DNA from 4 places in the Micromonospora sp. CA-240977 genome. Region 2 is predicted to be linked to each of the others. Evidence: riboswitches for the same ligand, from Rfam matches in the RefSeq annotation. Region 2 holds a riboswitch; each other region holds the start of a gene.
What was found. A riboswitch is a leader RNA that binds a small molecule or an ion and turns the genes downstream of it on or off. The one in region 2 is predicted to bind cyclic di-AMP.
Positions count from the first base shown of each region.

Region 1: linked by a shared signal. The riboswitch ahead of ACQPWW_RS26365 (coiled-coil domain-containing protein) and the one ahead of ACQPWW_RS11095 (C39 family peptidase) in region 2 are both predicted to bind cyclic di-AMP.
Region 3: linked by a shared signal. The riboswitch ahead of ACQPWW_RS02805 (coiled-coil domain-containing protein) and the one ahead of ACQPWW_RS11095 (C39 family peptidase) in region 2 are both predicted to bind cyclic di-AMP.
Region 4: linked by a shared signal. The riboswitch ahead of ACQPWW_RS00420 (NlpC/P60 family protein) and the one ahead of ACQPWW_RS11095 (C39 family peptidase) in region 2 are both predicted to bind cyclic di-AMP.

Region 1 covers NZ_CP192055.1:5,848,103-5,853,581, reverse strand. Annotated here, with positions in the region: gene ACQPWW_RS26370 (hypothetical protein) at 65-565, opposite strand; gene ACQPWW_RS26365 (coiled-coil domain-containing protein) at 755-1,822, opposite strand; cyclic di-AMP (ydaO/yuaA leader) riboswitch at 1,828-1,959, opposite strand; gene ACQPWW_RS26360 (cation diffusion facilitator family transporter) at 2,071-2,988, opposite strand; gene ACQPWW_RS26355 (HelD family protein) at 3,096-5,210, opposite strand; gene ACQPWW_RS26350 (alpha/beta fold hydrolase) at 5,319-5,479, opposite strand, start outside.
Region 2 covers NZ_CP192055.1:2,392,710-2,398,188, reverse strand. Annotated here, with positions in the region: gene ACQPWW_RS11105 (CDP-glycerol glycerophosphotransferase family protein) at 1-1,192, shown strand, start outside; gene ACQPWW_RS11100 (alpha/beta fold hydrolase) at 1,265-2,011, opposite strand; gene ACQPWW_RS11095 (C39 family peptidase) at 2,145-2,966, opposite strand; cyclic di-AMP (ydaO/yuaA leader) riboswitch at 3,211-3,352, opposite strand; gene ACQPWW_RS11090 (hypothetical protein) at 3,637-4,407, opposite strand; gene ACQPWW_RS11085 (hypothetical protein) at 4,538-4,903, opposite strand; gene ACQPWW_RS11080 (acyltransferase family protein) at 4,996-5,479, opposite strand, start outside.
Region 3 covers NZ_CP192055.1:576,886-582,364, forward strand. Annotated here, with positions in the region: gene ACQPWW_RS02800 (carbonic anhydrase) at 1-700, shown strand, start outside; gene ACQPWW_RS02805 (coiled-coil domain-containing protein) at 758-1,777, opposite strand; cyclic di-AMP (ydaO/yuaA leader) riboswitch at 1,782-1,912, opposite strand; gene ACQPWW_RS02810 (YibE/F family protein) at 2,079-3,452, opposite strand; gene ACQPWW_RS02815 (copper-translocating P-type ATPase) at 3,762-5,479, shown strand, end outside.
Region 4 covers NZ_CP192055.1:84,941-90,419, forward strand. Annotated here, with positions in the region: gene ACQPWW_RS00415 (N-acetylmuramoyl-L-alanine amidase) at 18-1,997, opposite strand; cyclic di-AMP (ydaO/yuaA leader) riboswitch at 2,233-2,368, shown strand; gene ACQPWW_RS00420 (NlpC/P60 family protein) at 2,436-3,422, shown strand; gene dcd (dCTP deaminase) at 3,485-4,063, opposite strand; gene ACQPWW_RS00430 (pyridoxamine 5'-phosphate oxidase family protein) at 4,163-4,723, shown strand; tRNA gene ACQPWW_RS00435 (tRNA-Gly) at 4,890-4,963, shown strand; gene ACQPWW_RS00440 (cellulose binding domain-containing protein) at 5,195-5,479, opposite strand, start outside.

The DNA of each region.
Region 1 (5,479 bases), 3.5 Mb from region 2:
CGCGGCGCGGTCACGGCGGCGCGATCACCGCGGCGCGGTCACGGCAGCGCGGTCACGGCAGCGGTCACGGATTGCCGCCACGGCCGGCGCGGGCGGGTTGGGCGGCGGGACGTCGGCCCCACGGCTTGTACGTGGACAGCACCGTCGCGATGATCATCAGGCTGGTCGACACCGCGGGTGCGATCACCAGGTCGGCGCGGTCCCGGGCGGGGAGGGCGGCGCCCACCACGCCGGCGTGCCGCAGGTTCGGCGTGAGCAGGAACAGCACCAGCCCGACCATCACCGTGGTGAGCACGAGCTTGGCCACTACCCAGCGATAGCGCCACAGGCCCCACGGGGTGAGGAGCGCGCTGGCGACCCCGATCAGCCAGACCAGAACGCTCAGCGGCGCGAACAGCACAGTGCCGACCAGCGCCGTGACCGGGTAGACCACCGCCGGGTCGGCGCCGCGCTGCACGGCGATGCCCAGGGTGAGGAGCACGAGGTCGGCGCCGAGCCAGCCGAGCGAGGTGACCAGATGCAGGGTGAGGAGCCCTTTGCGGGCGGTGGGTGGGATCCGACGCATACCGCGATGCTGCCCGCGGACCCCGTCCGGGTCGTCCGACCGCCGACGACATCCGGGGTACGCCCGGCGACGTAGCCCGGCCGGGCGACCGCATCGCCGACTCCGGGGTGTCCCGTCGCGGGAAATGCCCCGGAGTCGGCGAACGCGAGTGGATCATCCCCGGAGCGATTCCGGGGACTGTCGGGTGGGTCAGTAGACCGACAGGTGGACGTGGTTGGTGTGGTCGGTGGACGGGGTGCCGCCCGCGCCGCTGTACGACTTCCACCCGCTGCTGGGCAGCCAGATCTGCCGGTACCAGATCACGTACAGCACGGCGAGCTGGTCGGCGTTGCGGATGAAGTACGCGGCCAGGTTGTTGCCGTACGTCTTGTCGCCGCCTGTGGCGTTGCCGCCGAAGCCGTCCTTCTGGGCGGCGAAGTCGCAGGCCCGGCCCTTGGGGTGTTCACCGGAGCCGCTGGGGCGGTGGCAGGAGACGTACCGGGTGAACCCGGCGGCCTTTGCCTGGTTGAGCGCGTGCAGGGTGCGCGGCGTGATGCAGCCGCTGGCGGGCGTGGGGTCGTTGACGCTGCACGATTCGGCTGGCCAGGAGCCGTCGGAGTTGCGGGGCGCCGCCTTCGCGTTGGCGGTGGAGGTGCCCCGGTTGGAGCCGCCGTCGGCGGTGGTCTGCGGCTTGGGGGTGGTGGCCACGGTCAGGGCCCGTTCGGCCTGGTCCTTGCGCTTGGCCATCACCGCGACCTGCTTGCGTTGTTCGATGATCTCGCCGTTCAGGGCGGCCCGGGTGCGACTGGCCTGGTCCTTGGTGGCAAGCAGATCGCGCAGCACCCGGTCCTCGTTGGCGGCCACCGCCTCCAGGGCGGCGGCCCGGTCCATGAAGCCCTCCGGGCTGCTGCTGTTGAGCAGCGCCGACACCGCGCCGAGCCGGCCTGTGCGGTACGCCACGCCGGCGATCTGGCCGACCTTGCCGTCGCGCTGGGCGAGTTCGACCTCGATGCCCTTCAGCTGGGTGGCGAGTTGTTGCTGTCGTTGCACGGAGGTGTCCAGAGCGCGTTTCGCGTCCAGGTAGCCCTTGCTGGCGGCCTCGAGTTGGGCGCGTAGCGAAGGGGTGCCGCCCTCTTCGTCGGAGTCGGGTGCGGCGGCGGCCCGGAGGCCGGTCGGGGGAGCGGCCGAGGCGGTGCCGGCCGGAAGCGCGACGCCGAGGGCGAACATCGCGACGATCAGGGCCGCCAGTCGGGCGGCGGGTGGTCGTGCTGGTGCCACTGCGCATGTCCTTCCGTCAGCCGCCGACCGGGTTAGCTGACGGGTTCGGGACGGAAGATCCCTACCGCTGACGCGGATGCACCCCAGGAACGTGGTTCCCCGGTTCGCCCAGGTGGGCGATTAGGCGGCGACCGCCACCGGCGCCTGGAGGGCGCCGCCTGGTGGAGGCCGGGACCGAGCTTACCGGTGCCGGTGGGGCTGGTGCAGCCGTTGTGACGGACGGTGCGTGCGTCGTCACGAGAAGCCTGTCACCACTCGATGGAGCCGCAGGCTCCGGAGGCGGCACCGGGTTCGATCTGCAACGTCGCGTGTTCGATCCGGAAGTCGTCGTGCAGCGCGGTGCGCGCCGCGGTCAGCACCGCGCCGACCTCCGCGCCGGGCGCCATGGTCAGGTGGGCGGAGGCCACCTCCATGCCCGAGGTGAGCGTCCAAACGTGCAGGTCGTGCACCTCGACCACCCCGGGGACGGCGGCCAGCCGGTCGTGCACGGCGGTCACCTGGAGGTGTTCCGGGGCGGCCTGCACCAGGATGCGGACGGCGGCACGGGCCAGCCGCCAGGTGCGGGGCAGGATGAACGCGCCGATGGCGACCGCGACGAGTGGGTCGGCCCACCACCAGTCGGTGACGGCGATGAGCAACGCCGCGCCGATCACGCCGAGCGAGCCGAGCAGGTCGCCGAGCACCTCCAGGTAGGCGCCCTGAAGGTTGATGCTCTCCCGGGCTCCGGCGCGGAGCAGGGCGAAGGCGGCGATGTTCGCGAGCAGGCCGAGCACCGCCACCGCGAGCATCGGACCGGCGATGACCTCGTGCGGGTCGCCGAAGCGGCGGATCGCCGCGATCACCACGTAGATCGCGACGCCGGAGAGCAGGACGGCGTTGGCCAGCGCGGCGAGGACCTCGAGTCGGTAGAGCCCGAAGGTGCGTTGCGGGTCGGCGGTGGCCCGCCGGGTCGCGGTGATGGCGGCGAGCGCCATCCCGATGCCGAGCACGTCGGTGAACATGTGCCCGGCGTCGGAGAGCAGGGCGAGCGAGCCGGTGTGCAGGGCGGCCACCGCCTCGACCACCATCAGGGTGGCGAGCAGCCCGAACGCCGCCCAGAGTCGGCCCCTGTGCTGGTGTGCGGCATTGGCGACCGACCCATGGTGGTGGTCATGACCTGCGCCCACGAGATCCACCTTCCGTCGCCGGTCGGGGCCCGGTCAAATGTATGCTCACATCGCTATGTATGCAAGTATGGGGCAGGCCACCGGCCCACCAGGCAGTTTGCTCCAGATCAGCCGGTTGGATCGATGGTGGTGAGTCGCTGCGTGGCCCGGGAGAGCGCCACGTACAGGGTGCGTACCCCCGCACCCGGATCGGCCCGGATCTCGCTCGGAGCGACGAGCACTACCCCGTCGTACTCCATGCCCTTGGCCTCCAGGCTGGTCACCACCTGTAGGCGCGGCGCGTCGAGCGCGTCGAGCCAACCGGCGACCTCGTCGCGGCGGGGGACCGGCGTGATCACCCCGACCGTGCCCTCCACCTCGGCCAGCAGCCCGGCGGCCGCGTTCACGACGGCGGTCGCCAACCCGGTCGCGGGCACCACGAGCTCGACCGGATCGACCCCGGTGGAGCGCACGGCGGTGGGCAACGGCAGGTCAGGGTAGAGCCGGCGGATCTCCGCCGCCGCCACCGCGAAGATCTCCGCCGAGTTGCGGTAGTTGGTGGTGAGGGTGAAGTCGTGTCGCTTCCGCCGGCCCAGCGCCTGGTCCCGGGCCCGGGTCAGCTCCTCGGGATCACCTGTCCACGCGGTCTGCGCGGGGTCACCCACCACCGTCCAGGAGGCCAGGTGGCCACGGCGCCCGACCATCCGCCACTGCATCGGCGAGACGTCCTGTGCCTCGTCCACCACCACGTGCGCGTAGTCCCGGTAGTCCTCCGGACGCTCCCGGGCCGCCGCCCGGGCCGCCCGCTGCCGCTCGCTGGCGGTGCTCAGCTCGCGTACGCCGCCAGCGAGCTGGAACGGGTCGCGGCGGGCCTTGGCCGGCTGCGCCGGCTTGCCGAGCAGGGCGTCCAACTCGTCGAGCAGCGCGATGTCGGCGATCGTCAACCCGTCCGAGTCCAGGTTCCGGTACGCGGCGCTGAGCAGTCGGATCTCCGCGGTGGAGAGGATCTGACCGGCGTACCGGCGCAGCCGTTCCGGCCGGGCCAGCCAACCGAGCACGTGCCGCGGGTGCAGCCGGGGCCACCACGCCTTGAGGAACTCCCGGAACTCGGCCCGCTCGGCGATCTCCGCCTCGAAGGTGCGTTGCTCCGGCAGTCGGATGCCCACTTCGCGGGCCTGCGCCCAGAGCGCGGCGAACACCCCGTCGAAGCCGGCCCGGCGCACCTCGTTGCGGCGGGCGCCGCGGTGCAGCGCGCGGTCCCGGATCCGGTCCAGCTCGGCCCGGTCCAGCCGCAGCAGCGTGCCCCGGTAGAGCAACCGCAGCTCACCCGGGCCGCCCGGCACCGCGTCGCGGACCGCGCGCTCCAACACCCGGCGCATCCGCAGCGAGCCCTTCACCGCCGCCACCTCGGGCGGGTCGGTGCGGGTGGCGGTCATCCCCGGGAAGAGAGTGCCGAGCGAGTGCAGGGTGGCGGTGTCCTCACCGAGCGAGGGCAGCACCGAGGCGATGTACTCGACGAAGACCGACGACGGGCCGACCACCAGGATGCCGCCGCCGGCGTACCGGCTGCGGTCGGAATAGAGCAGGAACGCCGCCCGGTGCAGGGCGACAGCGGTCTTGCCGGTGCCCGGGCCGCCCGCGACGATCGTCACCCCGGAGCCGGGCGAACGGATCGCCTCGTCCTGCTCCCGTTGGATGGTCGCCACGATGTCGCGCATGCCCCGGCCGGTCGCCTTGGACAGGGTGGCCAGCAGGGCGCCGTCCCCGACGACAGTCATCCCCTCCGGGGCGGCGGTCGGGTCCAGCAGGTCGTCCTCGATGCGGGTGACCCGTTCGGCGCGGGACTGGATCGTGCGGCGACGCACCACGTCCAGCGGCTGCGCCGGCGTGGCCTGGTAGAAGGCGGCGGCGGCCGGCGCCCGCCAGTCGACGACAAGCGTGGTGGTGTCCTCGTCCCGGATCCCGAGTCGCCCCACGTGCAGCACCTGCTGGTCACGCAGGTCCAGCCGGCCGAAGACCAGCCCCTCGTACTCGGCGTCCAGGGCGTGCCGCCGCTGCGCCGCGTGGAAGACCATCGCGTCGCGCTCGACAAGCGCGCCGAACGTGCCCACCCGGGCCATCCGGTAGCCGTCACGCTCGGCGCGGACCGCCGAGCGCCGCAGTTCGGCCAGTCGGGCGTACACCCGGTCGAGGTGTCGTTGCTCGACGGCAATCTCCTGCTCCAGGCCGGTCTGGTCGGTCAACGCACGCTCCTTCGACTGTCGCCGGCGGGCGGCGGAAACCGCGCAGGCCAACCGCAGAAGGGTACGGCCCCGGGCCAGGCCCGCCGCGCCCGAGGTGCGAGAACGCGCTCAGACACCCGTCGCGGCGGAGGCCGCGCGGTGAGTTCGGGGCGTCGGTTCGGCGAGCACCCGGCGCAGCACGCCGGTGAGCGCGGCGTTGACCTCGTCCGGGCGCTCCATCATCAACATGTGCCCGGCGCCCGGGCAGACGGTCAGCTCGGTGGCCGGCA
Region 2 (5,479 bases):
CGCCCTGGACCTGGCCCGGCGGCGGTTCCGGCCGGGAGCCGGTGGCGGGCCGGTGGCGCGGGCGCTGCGCCGGCACCAGCCGGAGTTCCTGCTCTACTTCTCCGCGCCGCCCGGCTCGGAATACCAGGTCACCATGTGGCTGCCGTACCTGGAACGGATCGGCCGGCCGTTCCTGGTCGTGCTGCGCGAGCCGGAGTTCCTGGCCCCGATCGCCGCGGCCACAAACGCGCCGGTGGTCTACTGCCCCACCCTGCGGGCGATGGACGAGGCGCTGGTGCCGAGCCTGCGGGCGGCGTTCTACGTCAACCACGGGGCGAAGAACAGCCACTGCATCCGCTTCACCCAGCTCACCCACGTGCAGTTGCACCACGGCGACAGCGACAAGGCGCCGAGCGCCAACCCGGTGTCCGGGATCTTCGACCGGATCTTCGTGGCCGGCCCGGCCGCGATCGACAGGTACGCCCGCGCCGGCGTGCGGATCCCGGCGGACAAGTTCGTGGTGGTCGGCCGCCCGCAGGTCGAGTCGATCGAGGTACGCGCGGAGCCGGCACCGGGGATGGCGCACCCGACAGTGCTCTACACCCCCACCTGGACCGGGCACCACGCCGACGCCGACTACTGCTCGCTGCCGGTGGCCGAGGGGCTGCTGCGCCGGCTGCTGGAGCGCGGCGCGACAGTGATCCTGCGGGCCCACCCGTACACGACACAGAACCCGGCGTCGGCACGCCAGTTGGGCCGGCTGACCGAGCTGCTCGTCGCCGATCGGGCCCGCAGCGGACGCCAGCACGTCGTCGGCGCCGCCGCCCGCGAGCTGAGCCTGACCGAGTGCGTGAACCGGTCGGACGCGCTGGTCTCCGACGTGTCCGGGGTGATCTCGGACTACCTCTACTCCGGCAAGCCGTACGCGGTGACCGACATGGGCGACGAGGGCGGCCGGTTCACCGAGCGTTTCCCGCTGGCCGCGTCGGGTTACGTGCTGCGGCGGGACCTGTCCAACGTGGACGAGGTGCTGACCGCGCTGCTGGACACCGACCCGCTGGCCGCGGAGCGCTGGGCCACCCGCCGCCGCTACCTGGGTGACTTCCCCGCCGAGTCGTACGCCGACGCGTTCCTGACCGCCGCGCGCCGGGAACTGGCGACAACGGAGGACGCTGCGGCCGAGCGTGCTCCGCAGCTCTCCCCCCTGGCCTGACCCGGGCTGTCGGCCCAGGCCAGGGGCTGGACGACGGGCGCTCACCATCCGCTGCGACGCGCCGCGGAAAGCTCAGCGGTACGGGTCGAGCAGCGCCAGTACGGCGGCCGGGTCCTCCACGTGCGCGTTGTGCCCGAGACCGGGCAGCGTGGCGACCGGTACGCCGTACTCCTTGAGCTGTTCGTCGGTGACCATCGGGTCGTGCTCGCCGCGCGCCAGCACCACCGGCACGTCGGTGGCCGCGAGCAGCGCGACCAGGTCGGGCTCGCCGACGGCGAACGCGGTCGGGTCCATGGCCAGACGCCAGCGACCGTCGACCTGACGGAGGCCGGCGTCCACCACCGGATGGTCCGGCGGGAGCAGACCGGTCAGCCCGGAGACGCGCAGGTAGCGACGGGCCGCCTCGGTACGGCTGGCGAACCAGCTCACCGGGCGGGCGGCCAGCTCGGCGGCGCGTTCCAGCTCGGCGGGTGACCAGAGCGCCTTGATGCCCAACCCGACCACCGCGTCCACCGGCATCCCGGCGTCGCGCGCGGCCAACGCGAGGCCGACCACGCCACCCAGCGAGTGCCCGAGCACGACGAGCCGGTCGTCGGGGGCGAGGGCCTGCGCGATCCGCTGGGCGAAGCCGGCGAAGGAGTACGACGGCAGCGGCGACGCCCAGCCGTGACCGGCGAGGTCCGGTGCCAGCCACCGACCGGGCCAGTGTTGGGCGAGATGCGGCGCCCAGGGCAACCACACGTCACCGGTCGTCCCCATCCCGTGCAACAGCAGCAGGACCGGCCTTCGACCGGCGTGACCACCCGATTCATCCACCACGGCCGCAGTCTCCCACGGTTCCCGGCCCGGTACGAGAGTCGCCGACGGGGCGTACCCCGGACCGCCGTGGAAGACGCCACGGGCGCCGGCCCCTTGTGGGGGACGGCGCCCGTGGCGGTCCAGCGTGCCTGGGTCAGGCGGAGTAGCCCCGGCTGGCGATCCAGTTGGCCAGGTCGATTGTGGTGATCCAGTACGACGGGTCGGCCGGGTTCGCCGAGTCGGCGATGCGCACCGTGCGGCCGTTGTCCTTGTAACCAACCACGGCGATGTAGTGCCCGCCGCCGTAGGAGTGCCAGCCGCCGTCGGTGTCGGTGGCGTCGCCGACGACGTTGGCGACCACGCCCCGGCCGTCGGTGATGGCCTTGACGACGTCGGCCTGGAGGCGGTCCATCTGCGCCGGGCTGGGCGCGCCGGCGAACATCCGGGTCCGGTACGGGGAGCCCTTCACCTCGGCGTTGAGCACCCGGGTGGTGTCCTCGGCCGAGTTGGTGCCCATCTCGGTGGTGCCCAGCTCGGCGCCGAGCTCCTCCTGGGTGCGGTCGATCCCGGTGGCGCTGAGCGCGTTACGGGTGGCCGCCGGACCGCAGTTGTAGTACGTGTTCTGCGCCTCGTAGTCGTAGTCGAGCACCTTGGTCGCCGGCGGCTTCGGCCGCTCCGGCTTGCGGGTGAGGTCCGGGTTGGTGCTGGCCTTGGCGGCGGGCGAGGCGGCGCTGGTGGCCGGGGCGGCGGTCGGCGCGGAGCTGGCCAGGGGAGACGCGTCGTTGGCGGCGGCGATGTCGCTGCGCATCTCGGCGACAGTGGTCGCGGTGCGCTGGCCGGCCGGCGCGTCGTCGGCGGTGGTGAGCAGGGTGCCGGTGGTGGCGGCGATCACGAGGGCCGCGGCGGAGGCGGCGACGATCTGGTACGGGCGCTCGGTCGCGACGCGGCGGAGCTGACGCTTCAGTGTGTGCTTCACGGGGTCCTCCACGGATCGGGGGAGAGCGGCACACCGGGGGCCGGACCGGTATCCGGGCAGGCGCCAGCGCGCGGACGATGGTCCGCGGATGGTGAACCGCTCAGGGGAACGCCCGGCGTGGCCGGGCGGTTAGGCGATGACCCGGGGGGTCAGCTCACCGTCACTAGACGAATGAGCGGGGGCACCGCCGCGCCGTGGAGGCGAGGGAACAGCCGAGGGGTGGAAAGGTGCTGCACGAGGATGGAACTCCTTCCGACACCGCCTACCGGGTTAGCTGACGGATTCGGGCGGGAAGATCGCCCTACCGCGGGCCGTGGCTCGCGGATTCACCCCGGACTTGCTGATGGGTCCCCGGTTCGTTCATCACGATTGAGCGGGTCGGCGCGGCGTCGCCTCTTGCGATCGGTTACCGCACCGGACGGGACGACACTACTGGCCCGTTCACGCCCTGCCAAGCCAGGTTCACCTGCGTAAACCCCAATCGGCGCGGCAATTTCTGCGCGTTCTGCCGATGATGTGACTCGATGGGACAAGCGGTTACCGTGACGCCTGTGGGCGACAACCGGACAGGTCGCCGACAGTGCGGCCACAATTCCGGGAAAAATCGAGCCGAACGTGCCGGACGCCCGATTCCGCAATACGGTGACCCGGCTCACGTAACGGATCGGGCTCAACCCGCGCGGGCGGGACGCCAGCGTGCCACGACGGCGGGACGGGACACCCCGCGTACCAGCCGGCGGGCTGGCGTCCGGCTCGGCCGCAGCCGGGCCGCCGCCAAACCCGCCTCGTCGGCAAGGGTGCGCGCCGACTCGGCGGACAGTTCCGCGGCCCGCCAGGCGGTCCGCTCCGCTGCGGCGGCGGCCTGGTAGTCGACCCGTCTCGCGTCCCGGATCGACCGGCTGAGCAGCGCTTCCTGCTCGACCGGGTGCCGCCGGGGATCCCAGCCGCGCCGCCGCCCGAACACCTCGCTGAGCTGCGCCATGGTCAGGTCGCCCCGCCAGTACGCCGCCGTCGCCGCGCGGTGCAGGTAGCGCTCCCGGGCGGCGTACTCGGCCGGGGTGCGGGGGGTGTCCGGCGTGGGCAGCGCCCCGGACCCCGCGAAGCGGCGCGCGGCGGTGTCCGCCTCGTCGTACCGCGCCCAGGCGCGTTCCACCTCTTCCTGACTGATCAGCCAGGCATCGCGTCGCCGCTGGGCCGTCCTGGCCGCGCCGGCCGCCGCGACAGCCACCTCCTCGGCGTACCGGCGCAGGTCGACGACCTCGGCGGCGGCCACCTCGCGGGCGGTCGGCACGGCCGGGGACGGGTCGCCGGCGGGCCGGTCGCGTTCGGGCCGGGCGACCAGCACGGCGAGTACACCGAACGCCAGCAGGCACAGGGCCGACCAGATGGCAGCGGCCTGCGGTACCTCGGTTACGAACTGGTAGAAGACAACGGTCTCCATGGTCGGCACCTCGCGGAGGAAGCAGAGCGATGGGGAGCCCCGGCCGCCCGGCCACGGCGGGCCACGGGTCGGCGGGGTGCGGAGCTGGTGGGTCGACAGGGCGCGGCGACGGGACGCTTGTCCCGGGGGCTCAGCGCCCGGGTGGACCTCGGGGCGCCCGGCTGTGGGGGCCGTCGACGAGGGGCAGCCGGTCGGACCCGGTCACGCGCACCGGCAGCACGCCGGCCGCGAGGGCGCCCTGGCCGTCGGGGAGCGCCGGTTGCGCGTCGACCGACCAGGCTGGGAGTGCCTCCTCGGCGGCGCCCGCACTCGCCGCGGCGCTCAGGCCCGGCGCGGTGCTCAGGCTCGGCGCGGCGGTCGGGGTGGACGGTGGCGCGGCGGCCGAGACCGGGCCGGCGCCGAGCGCCAGGGCCGCGACGACGGCGAGGCTGGTCAGCACCCGGGTCGCCCAGCGCGCCACCCACCACAGCGGACAGGTGAACGCGACCGGGAGCACGTCCCCACGCTACCGTCGTGCCGACCCGGGCGCATCGACCACGGGCGTGTCGGCGCGCGCCGCGCCGACCCCGTTGACCAGCGTGGACGGTGTCAGCGCGTGTCCGCGTACGTTGATCGACTGTCGGGCTGGTCGGGCCCGCCGGCCTCGGTTCGGGCCCCGACGCCGCCGGCCTCGGGGGCGGTGTTGCCGGTGGCCCGGGTTCCGGGCGTGCGTTGTACGGGGACGGACGCCGGTCGGGCCGGACGGCGCGGCGCGAGCCGGCGCATCATCGGGGTTTCGACGTAGCGGTGCAGCAGCCCGGCGAGGAGCAGGGTCACCAGCAGGAAACCGAGCACCACGGCCGGGCCGCGCCATCCCTCGAAGCCGGTCCCCCAGTCGCCGGTGAAGCGCAGCACGCTCGTCATCACCAGCACGTGGACCAGGTAGAAGGCGAAGGAGACCTCGCCGAGCCAGACCAGCGGCCGGGACCGCCACGGCGACCACCGGTCCCGCACGTCCGCGTCCGCGGCGGCGGTGATCACCAGCAGGTACGCGACCGCGAGCAGCGTGGTCCACAGCTCTGCGGGAATCCAC
Region 3 (5,479 bases), 1.8 Mb from region 2:
CGGGCAGCCGGGTCCGCAGCGGACCGGCGACCGGGCGGCCGCGGCCAGCGTGCCGGCCCAGGCGTACGCCGAGTTGACCGCCGGTAACCGGCGCTTCGTCAGCGGCGCTCCACGCCACCCCAACCAGGACGCCGGACACCGGGCCGCAGTGGCCGACGGGCAGCACCCGTTCGCGGTGATCGTCGGCTGCTCCGACTCCCGCCTGGCCGCCGAGATCATCTTTGACCGGGGGCTGGGTGACCTGTTCGTGGTCCGTACGGCCGGGCACACCACCGGTCCGGAGGTGCTCGGCAGCGTGGAGTACGCGGTGACCGTCCTCGGCACCCCGCTGGTGGTGGTGCTCGGCCACGACTCGTGCGGGGCGGTGCAGGCGGCGCGGGAGTCCTCCGCGACCGGCACCCCGCCTCCCGGGCACCTGGGGGCGGTGGTCGACGCCGTGCTGCCCAGTCTGCGCCGGGCCGAGGCCGAGGGTGTGGACGACATCGACGGCATCGTCGACATCCACATCGCACAGACCGTCGAGACGCTGCTCCGGCAGTCGCCAGTGCTGGCCGCCGAGGTGGCGCAGGGGCGGTGCGCGGTGGTGGGTGTGTCGTACCGGCTCGCCGCCGGAGTGGCGCGCCCGGTGGCCGCCGTGCCGGCCGGCTTCGCGACGCTCGACGTGCCGACCGGGTCGGCTGACCCGGCCGCCGCCGCCTGACACGACGAGGGCCGCTCCGCGCGACGCGGAACGGCCCTCGGCGGAAGACGCCGCGGATCAGAGCATCGACATGTGCACGTGGTCGGTGTGGTTCGACGGCCCGCTGTACGACTTCCAGCCGGTTGCCGGGAACCAGATCTGCCGGTTCCAGATCACGTAGTAGATGCCCAGCCGGTCGGCGTTGCGGATGAGGAACGCGGCGACGTTGTTGCCGTACGTCCGGGTGTCCTCGTTGTGCCAGGGTGAGAAGCCGCTCTTCTGTAGCGACCAGTCGCAGGCGCGGCCCTTCGGGTGCTCGTACGGTCCACCGTTGCGGTGACAGCCGACGAACCGGGTGAAGCCGGCCCTCCTGACCTCCTTGTACGCGTGCAGCGTGCGCGGCGTGACGCAGCCGGACGTGGTGGGGTCGTCCTCGCTGCAGGACTGCGCCTTCCAGTCGCCGTCGGCGGTGCGGCCCGGCCCGATCCGGGCGACCGGCGAGGTGGCGTCCACCAGACCGCCGGTGAAGCCCTTGCCGCCGACCAGGGCGAGCGCCTTGTCTGCCTCGCTCTTGCGCTTGGCCATCACGGCGGTCTGCTTCTGCTGTTCCCGGACCTCGGTGTCGAGGGCCAACTTGGCCTGCTCGGCACGGGCCTTCACGGTGTTGACCTCGGCGAGCTTGTTCTCGTTCACCATGTTGATTTCGTCGAGCATCGCGGCGCGCTGGACGAACGTGTCCGGAGCGTCGCTTTCGAGCAGCATCGCGAGCGCGCCGATCCGACCGGTGCGGTACGACTGGGCGGCGATCTGCCCGACCTGTGGCGCCAGCGCGTCCAGGTCGGCCTTGGCCCGGTCCACCTCCAGCGCCAACTCCAACTGCCGCTTCTTGGACTTGTCCAGTTTGGACTTGGCGGCGGAGTAGTCGCGGTTCACCTGCTCGATGACGTCGTTGAGCATCTTGGGCTCGTCGGCCTCCTCGTGCCCGGACGGTGTGGGGGTCGTCGGGGCGGCGTGGGCCGGGAGGGGCCCGGCGAGCACGGTCAGTGCGGCGATCACGGCCACCACGGGTGTCAACCAGCGGCGTAGGGGTGCCGTCACAATGTTCCCTTCCCTCGACCGCCGACCGGGTTAGCTGACGGGTTCGGGGCGGAAGTGGCCCCTACCGCTGACGCGGATTCACCCCACACACCTGGGTCCCCGGCTCGCCGGTTGGCGATTGGGCGGTGGCACCGCAGGCGCCGCTTCGCGCCTTCATCGGTAACCGGCAGCGAGGTTACCCGAGAGTCGACTGGGTGAGCTACGCCTGGATGCCGACCAAAAGTGTCATTTCGCCATAGCGGTGTGTGACCAGTGACGCGGTTCTCAGGGGGAAGACCCGATCTGGTCACGCTGAGGAGTGTCACCATGCCGTTTCCGTGCTCCTGTTCGACTCCGGCCACCCGTCGGTGGCGGTGGATGGGGGCCGGGTCCGCGTCTGGTCCGGCTCGTCGGGTCGCCCCGTCCGTGGTGCGTTGAGGGCGGCCAGTGCCTCCGCCCGGTCCGCCCGGGGGCGCGGCCGGGCGGCGGCGTCGCCCGGCGGCGTGGCTTCGGCGCGCCCGGCCGCGGTGACGATCGCGGCCAGCCCGGTGGTCAGTGGCACGGCGGCGATCAGCCCGAGGGTGGCGACCGCGCTGCGGACGATCTCCTGCGCGAGGAACTCGCTGGTGAGGATCTGCCCGATCGGCCGCGAGTCGGCGGTGAGCAGGAGCAACAGGGGCAGCGACGCGCCCGCGTACGCCAGCACGATGGTGTTGACGGTGGAGGCGATGTGCGCCCGGCCGACGCGGGTCGCCGCGCGGTACAGCTGCATGCGGGTCAGCCCGGGATTCGCGTTCGCCAGCTCGGTGACGGTGGCCGCCTGGGTGACAGTCACGTCGTCGAGCACCCCGAGCGAACCGATGATGATCCCGGCGAGCAGCAGGCCGTGCAGGTCCACGTCACCCTGGAACATCGACAGTGTCGTCGCGTCCTCGCTGCCGAAGCCGGTGAGGTGGGTTGCCGCCGTGGCGATGGTGGCGAGCACGCCGGTCAGCACCAGGCTGCCCAGGGTGCCGAGCACCGCGACCGAGGTCTGCGCGCTGACGCCGTGGGTCAGATAGAGCACCACGAACATGATCAGAGCGGCGCCGACCACCGCCACCAGGAGCGGTGATTTGCCGGCGCCGATGCCCGGCAGCACGAAGGTGAGCAGGATGGCGAAGCTGGCTGCCAACCCGGCGAGCGCGGCCAGCCCCCGCCATCGGCCGAACGCGACGATCGCGGCAGCGAAGATCACCGCCAGCCACACCATCGGGGTGCCGCGCTGGTGCTCGGCGATGTTCCAGTTGCTGATTGTGGGATCGGTCGGGTCGGTCAACTGGACCAGGATGACCTCGTCGCCGACGTCCACCCGGGGCGCACCGGGTCCGTCGGGCACCGGTGTCTGGACCTGCTGGCCGGTGGCGGGCCCGTCGTCCACCCGGACGTCGACGGTGCCGCACGGCCCGGCGCCGACCCTGGGTGTGCCCTCGGGGCTCGACGGCAGCGGCGGGCACGGCTCGGTCACCACCCGGGTCACCGTGCCGGCGTAGCGCGGCACGTCCGCTCCGCCGTCGGTCCGCGGTGCTCCTCCGCGCGGCCAGAGCAGCGCCGCGGCGAGCACTGTGGCGACGAAGAGGGGCACCACCGTCATGACGAGGATCCGTCGCACCCGGGGCGGGGCGGACGGAGCGGGACGGGCGTGGTCGGAACCCAAGTCGAGACTCCCAACGATCCGGTGCGGGATACGGGCCAGCGTGCCGGTCGGTTCAGCGATGCCGTGGAAACACGGCGGAACGCGCGATGGTTCGCTCACCGAGGACCGCCCGATCACGGACGGTCAGTGTCCAGCCCGGCCGGCCGGAGGCGACGCCACGTCGCGGCGACGCCGGTGCCCGACCGCGCAGCGGTAGCTGGAGGGCCATCGGGGAGATGCTAGCCAGCCTGTTCCGGGCTCGCAGGTCGGGACGGAGTGTCGAGCGCCGAACCGCCCGCGCGATGGTCACCGGGCGGGCATGTTGGAGCCATGCCCGCTCAGTCATCCGCCGACCCCGACCACCGGCGCCACGCCGCGCCCCCGCCGCACGACAGGCACGCCGGGCACGATCCGGAGATGTTCCGCCGTCGTTTCTGGGTCTGCCTGGTGCTGACCATCCCGGTGGTCCTGACCAGCCACCTCGTGTCGGATCAGCTGGGCCTGGACGACGGCGTCCCGGGCCGTACCTGGGTGGGGCCGGTGCTCGGCTCGGTGGTGTTCTGGTGGGGTGGCTGGCCGTTCCTGGTCGGTGCGGTCCGCGAGGTGCGGGACCGGACGCCGGGCATGATGCTGCTTGTCGCGATGGCGATCACTGTCGCCTACAGCGCGTCGCTGGCCACCAGTGCCGGCGCGTTCGACCTGGACTTCTGGTGGGAGTTGGCGGCGCTTGTCACCATCATGCTGCTCGGGCACTGGCAGGAGATGAAGGCCATCGGGCAGGCCCACGGCGCGCTCTCGGCGCTGGCCGCGCTGCTGCCGGACGAGACCGAGCGGGTGACCGCGGACGGGCGGGTCGAACCGGTGTCGGCCGGCGAGCTGCGGGTCGGCGACGTGGTGCTGGTCCGCCCGGGGGCTCGGGTGCCGGCGGACGGAGGCATCGTCGACGGCCGGGCCGAGCTGGACGAATCGATGATCACCGGCGAGTCGCGCCCGATTGCCCGCGCGGTTGGCGACCGGGTGGTGGCGGGCACCGTCGCCACCGACTCGGCGATCAGGGTCCGGGTCGAGGCACTGGGTGAGCAGACGGCGCTCGCCGGCATCCAGCGCATGGTCGCCCAGGCGCAGCGCGCCGGTGGACGGGCCCAACTGCTCGCCGACCGGTTCGCCGCCGCGTTGTTCTACGTGGCGAGCGGCACCGCGGTGCTGACCGTGCTGGTCTGGACGGCGCTGGGCCAGCCCGACGAGGCGGTGGTCCGCGCGGTGACCGTCCTGGTGATCGCCTGCCCGCACGCGCTCGGCCTGGCCATCCCGCTGGTCGTCGCGCTCTCCACGGCGCTGGCCGCGCGATCCGGGATCCTGGTGAAGGACCGGCTGGCGCTGGAGCGGATGCGGACCGTCGGCGCGGTGCTCTTCGACAAGACCGGCACCCTGACCCGGGGCGAGCACGTCGTCACCGACGTGGCGACGGCGCCGGGCGTCGAGCGGGACGAGGTGCTGCGCATCGCCGCCGGGGTGGAGTCGGACAGCGAGCATCCGCTGGCCCGCGCGATAGTCGCGGCTGCCGGGCCCGGCGGTCCGGCCCCGGCGGTCGGGTTCCGGTCCCTGCCGGGCCGGGGGGTGCGGGCCACCGTCGGCGGTTCGGAGTACGCGGTGGGAGGGCCGGGGCTGCTGCGTGAGTGGGGCGTGTCGCTCCCGGCCGAGCTGGCGGCGGCGGTCGGGCACTGGTCGGCGCGCGGCGCGGCGGTGCTGCACCTGGTGCGGCTGCCGCACACGGTGCTCGGCGCGTTCGCGTTGACCGACGAGGTGCGTCCGGAGGCCCGGCGGGCCGTCGACGAGTTGCGCGCCGAGGGAGTCCGGACCATCGCCATGATCACCGGGGACGCGCGGCCGGTGGCCGAGGCGGTCGCCGCCGATCTCGGCTTCCGGCCCGGCGTCGACGAGGTGTTCGCCGAGGTGCTGCCCGCCGACAAGGACGGCCGGGTGGCCGAGCTCCAGCGCCGGGGGCTCACCGTGGCGATGGTCGGTGACGGGGTGAACGACGCTCCCGC
Region 4 (5,479 bases), 2.3 Mb from region 2:
GGGGGCCGTCGCGGTTCTCAGCGGGGTGCGCCCAGCGGGGACGGCAGGAGCTGCACGTCGGCCAGGTCGACGTACATGATGCGGTGGCCGAACTGGATCTGCGCGTACCGGTTCTTGCCGCGGATCACCGTCCAGTCACCTGGTGAGGAGCCGTCGATGGTGCTGGCCCGGTAGTACTCGCCCGGCAGCACCGCGCCGACGGCGTACCGCTGCCCGGCGGCCAGCGTGTACTGCAGTGGCGAGATCGTCTGGTAGGGCACTCCGGCCGGATAGGCCGCCTGCTCCGGGTAGGCCCGCCCGTAGACCGGGATGGTGGCCCGGCCGGGTTTCGGGGTGGCCACCAGGCCGACGGTCCAACTGGCGGTGGGCGCGGACGCCGGGTTGTGGAACCAGGCCCGTTGCCCGAGGTACCAGATCGCCGTCCAGTCACCCTGCCGACCGGCCAGCGCGTACGTCTGGCCGGCGGAGGCACGGGCGCCGTGGTCCGACACCTCCATGGTGTTCGGGCTGCCGTCCGGGCGGAGCGCGATGTCGTTGACAAGTGGCGCGTCCGCGGCCGGAGCGGAGCGCAGCACCACCGCCGAGGAGCCGCGTGGCGCGCACGGCACACCGGCGGTGACGCAGCCGACGAACGCCGGCTGGTTGGTGGCGAAGTCCGGGTCGATCCGGACCAGACCGGTGGCCGGGGTGCCGGTGTCCAACCGGGGCGCGTGCAGCAGCTCGAAGTAGTGGGTCCAGTCCCAGTACGGGCCGGTGTCCCAGTGCATCCCACTGACGTTCGCGGCGATGGTGCCGGGCACGTTGTCGTGGCCGATGATGTGCTGGCGGTCCAGCGGGACGCCCAGCCGCAGCGCGAGGTGCCGGACCAGCTTCGCCGAGGTCCGGTACATCGCCTCGGTGTACCAGGTGCCCTGCGCCGCGAAGCCCTCGTGCTCCAGCCCGACCGCCTTGGCGTTGACGTACCAGTTGCCGGCGTGCCAGGCGACATCCTTGGTCCGGACGTGCTGGGCGACGTGCCCGTCCACCGAACGCAGCGTGTAGTGCCAGCTCACGTAGGTCGGGTCCTGGACGAGTTGCAGGGTGGTGGCCCAGCTTCCCTCGGTGTCGTGGATGACGATGTACTCGATCTTCTGCCGGGCCGGCCGGTCGGACAGGTCGTGGTTGCCGTAGTCCCCTTCGCCGAACGCCGCGTAGGGCGCCGGGATCCACTCGCAGGAGATGGTCCGGGGGCATTCCAGCCCGTCCGGGCGGGCGAGTCGGCGCAGACCCAGTCGGTCCAGCCAGGAGCGCTCCGGACGGATCGCGCGGGCCGGCAGCGTGATCCGCTGGCCGTCGTCGGTCACCCGCGACTCGCCGGCGCCGATGGTGGTGAAGACCTCGTCGGCGAAGGCCGCCGCGGCGTCGGCGCTGTCCGCGCCGGCGTAACGGGCCACCGCGCCGTACCAGGTGGCCGGGTCGGTGCCGGCGCCGACCGGCGCGCCCAACTCCCGCTGGTACGAGGCCAGCAGCGCCGCCCCGCCCCGGATGTTGACGTCCGCGTCGGTGCGCAGCGCGTCGGGGGCCGCGCCGGTCAGGGCGGCGGCGGCATCCACTGTCTGCAACGCGGCGGCGGGTGGCGCCGGGTCCTCGGCCGGCCGGGGCGCGGGTGCCAGCGCGGTACGGGAGTCGTCGCCGCGCGGGTCCTCGGTGCCGGTGTCGTGGTGGCCCCCCACGGGCAGCGCGGCCACGTGTCGGGCGTCGGTCAGGTGCATGGGTCCGTAACCGCCGCTGGTGCTGGGTGTGCCGGCGTTGCTGTCCCAGCGGGACTCCAGGTAGGAGACGCCGAGCAGCACGTCGGTCGGTACGCCGTACTCGGCCGCCGCGGCGGCGTACTGCTGCTGGCGGTCGGCGGCGGGTGCGGCGGCGGCGTAGGTGGGTGGTGGGACCGCGGTCGCGGCGGCGACCACGGCGACGGCGAGCAGTGCGCGCCGGCCGGCGAGCAGGGTTGGATGGTGCATCGAACCCCCTAGATTTTCGCGGGTGAAGATGAGGCCACCTTCGCGCCGGCCGGGAGCCCGCGTCAATACCTTTCCATGTGTCGACTCGTCGGGAAAGAAATCTTCACGTACGGTCGGTGACCCTCTCCGATCGGTACGGAGTGTCACGGCCGCACGGGTTGCGGAGTGGTAACAAGCGTCTCTACTCTGGTCATTCGTCGGCCCGATAGCAGCTCCACCCAGCCCGGGTGGTAACGGACCGACACCGCCGAGTCGTTTCCAAACGAACCGGGGACCCATGTCCCTCGGGGTGAATCCGCAGCCACTGCGGTAGGGCGCCGACTTCCCGCCCGAACCCGTCAGCTAACCCGGTAGGCGGTCAGGAAGAAGGAGTACGGAACCCCGGTGGCACTCCATGCCCCGCGGCCGTCGTCCGAGCGGTCGGCACCAGCCGGCCCGATGTCGATCGCGCCGCGCCCACGCTGGTCCCGCTTCACCACCGCGCTCGCCGCACTGGCCGGCGTCGCCGTCGTCCTGACCGGCAGCGCCACGGCGGCCCACGCCGACCCGTCCGTCGCCGAGATCGAGCGCCAGATCGACGCCGACTGGAACAAACTCGAACCGATCATCGAGCAGCACAACGCGACCCGGATCGACCTCGCCGCCAAGCGCAGGCAGGCCCAGGCGCTGGCCGCCCGGATCGCCCCGCTGGAGCGTCAGGTCGACGCCGCGATGGACAAGGTCAGCGCTCTGGCCGTGCGCGCCTACAAGGGCGAGACCGTGCTGACCGTCAACGCGGTGCTGGGCAGCCAGTCACCCAGCGAGGTGGTCGGCCAACTCGAGATACTCGACCGCTTCGCGCACAACCAGCAGCAGGACATCCGCGAGGTGGCCGACCTGCGCGACGAGCTGGCCAGCCAGAAGGCGCCGCTCGACGAGATGGTGGCCCAGCTGACCCGCACCGAGGCTCAGCTGGCGGCGAAGAAGAAGCAGATCAACGAGGAGATCGACAAGCTGCAGAAGCTGCGCCTCAAGGTGTACGGCAGCGGTGGCGGCGGTCCGTTGCGCCCGGCGCCCTGCCCCGGCAGCTACCCCGGCGGCGCCGCCGGCACGGCTGTCAAGTTCGCCTGCGCGCAGATCGGCAAGCCCTACGTCTGGGGTGCCGAGGGCCCGAACTCGTACGACTGCTCCGGGCTGATGCTGGCCGCCTGGGCGAAGGCCGGGGTGTCCCTGCCGCACAACGCCGCCGCGCAGAGCCGCGCCACCAAGAACGTCAGCAGGGCCGACCTACGCCCCGGCGACCTGGTCTTCTACTACAGCGACATCCACCACGTCGGCATGTACGTCGGCGGCGGCTGGGTGGTGCACGCCTCGCAGGCCGGTCAACCGATCAAGATGAAGAAGGTCGACGACGGCCCGATCCACAGCTACGGCCGTCCAGGCTGATCGAGAGAGCTGACCGAAGGGCCCGCCGCGACGAGTCGCGACGGGCCCTCGTCGTCACGGGGTCAGCGGGTGGGCCAGGTGCGCCAGTGCTGCCAGGCGCGGCTCGGTGTCGGCCCCCGCTGCCCCTGGTAGCGCGAGCCGTAGACCGCCGACCCGTACGGGTGCTCGGCCGGCGAGGAGAGCCGGAAGATGCAGAGCTGCCCGATCCTCATGCCCGGCCAGAGGGTGATCGGCAGGTTCGCCACGTTCGAGAGTTCCAGCGTGACGTGACCGGAGAAGCCGGGGTCGATGAAGCCGGCGGTGGAGTGCGTGAGCAGCCCGAGCCGGCCCAGTGAGCTCTTGCCCTCCAGTCGGCCGGCGAGCTGGTCGCCAAGCGAGATGACCTCGAGCGTCGAGGCGAGCACGAACTCCCCGGGGTGCAGCACGAACGGCTCCCCGTCGGGCACCTCGACCGCCGAGGTCAGGTCGTCCTGCTGCATCGCCGGGTCGATGTGGGTGTAGAGGTGATTGTTGAAGACCCGGAACAGTCGGTCCAGTCGCACGTCGATGCTGGAGGGTTGGACCAGGGTGGGCTCGAACGGCTCCAGGCCCAGCGTGCCGGCCTTGATCTCGGAGACCAGGTCGCGGTCGGAGAGCAGCATCGGACCACCATAGCCGCGCCGCCGAAAGTGCCCGGATTCGGTGCCGGTGACCAGCGCGTCGAGGTCGCTGCTCGTACATTTGTTCGATAGAATGCTGGCATGGCTTCCTGGTCCGAATTCGCCGCCGACGAGCCCCGACTCGCCGACGGGATCCGCGTTCTCCTCCAGCAGTACGGGCCGGGCTTCGGCTACCTGGCCACCGTCCGCGCCGACGGCGGGCCCCGCGTCCATCCGGTCTCCCCGGTGATCACCGACGAGGGTCTGTTCTGCTTCATCATCGACTCCCCGAAGCGCCGTGACCTCGAGCGCGACGGCCGCTACGCGCTGCACTCGTTCCCTCCGGAGGAGAGCGACGACGAGGCGTACGTGGCGGGGCGCGCCCGTCCGGTGACCGATCCGGCGCGAGTCGCCAGGTTGGCGCAGGGCGCTCGCGCGGAGCCGCTGGTCGACTGGCAACTGTTCGAGTTCACCGTCGACGTGGCGATGCTGACGCGCCGCGAGCAGCACACCGCTGGCATTCCGGGCCTCGCGCCGGCCCGGCCGGCCGTTCGGGTCTGGCTCGACCCACGGGCCCCGTCGGCGGCGGCTGCCGCGCCGGTCGCCGTACCGCAGACCCGCCCAACCCGCCGCAGCCGTGACGTCCAGTGCACGGCCGCCTGACCACGGCCCAGCGACCATCGGTGCCGGCTCTGTACTGACGGAGCCGGCACCGCTGGTGAGCCCTCGACCGCCGCTGGCACCGACCCGTCCCTGCCGGCGCGGACAGGTGGCGGGCGGGGGTGCCTGGGTGCACAGGCTCGGCGACTCGGGTACAGTGGTGCCGCTTGCGGGTGTAGTTCAATGGCAGAACATCAGCTTCCCAAGCTGACAGTGCGGGTTCGATTCCCGTCACCCGCTCCACGCACGGAAGCCCTGGTCAGGACCGATGGTCCCGCCGGGGCTTCCGTAGTTTCAGAGGGCTGAAACAGGGTGGTGTGCCATTAGCCCGTCCCGTCGTCCTCGGCGACCGGTCGCGTCCGACGCCTGCTCGGCTTGAGGCTTCCCTAGGATCCGCGCTCTGCGACGGCGGGCCTGCCGGGAGTGGCCCCCGGGCGCCTGGCCGCCCAGACGTCCCGCGGTCCGGTGCGCGGGCTACCCGGCGGCGCAGCTGACGTTGTTGAGCGTGAACGCGATCGGCACCGCGTCGCTGGCCTGCCAGGTGCCCAGGACGCCGAAGACCACCGAGGCGCCCGGCGCCACCAGGGGGTTGTAGCTGGGGTTCCGGGCCGTGACGGTGGCACCGCTCTGCTGGACGGTGGCGGACCAGGACTGGACGATGTGCTGGTCACCGGGGAAGGTGAAGCTGAGCGTCCAACCGTTGATCGGCACGGTGCTGGTGTTCTTGATGGTGATCTGGGCGGTGAAGCCTCCCGGCCA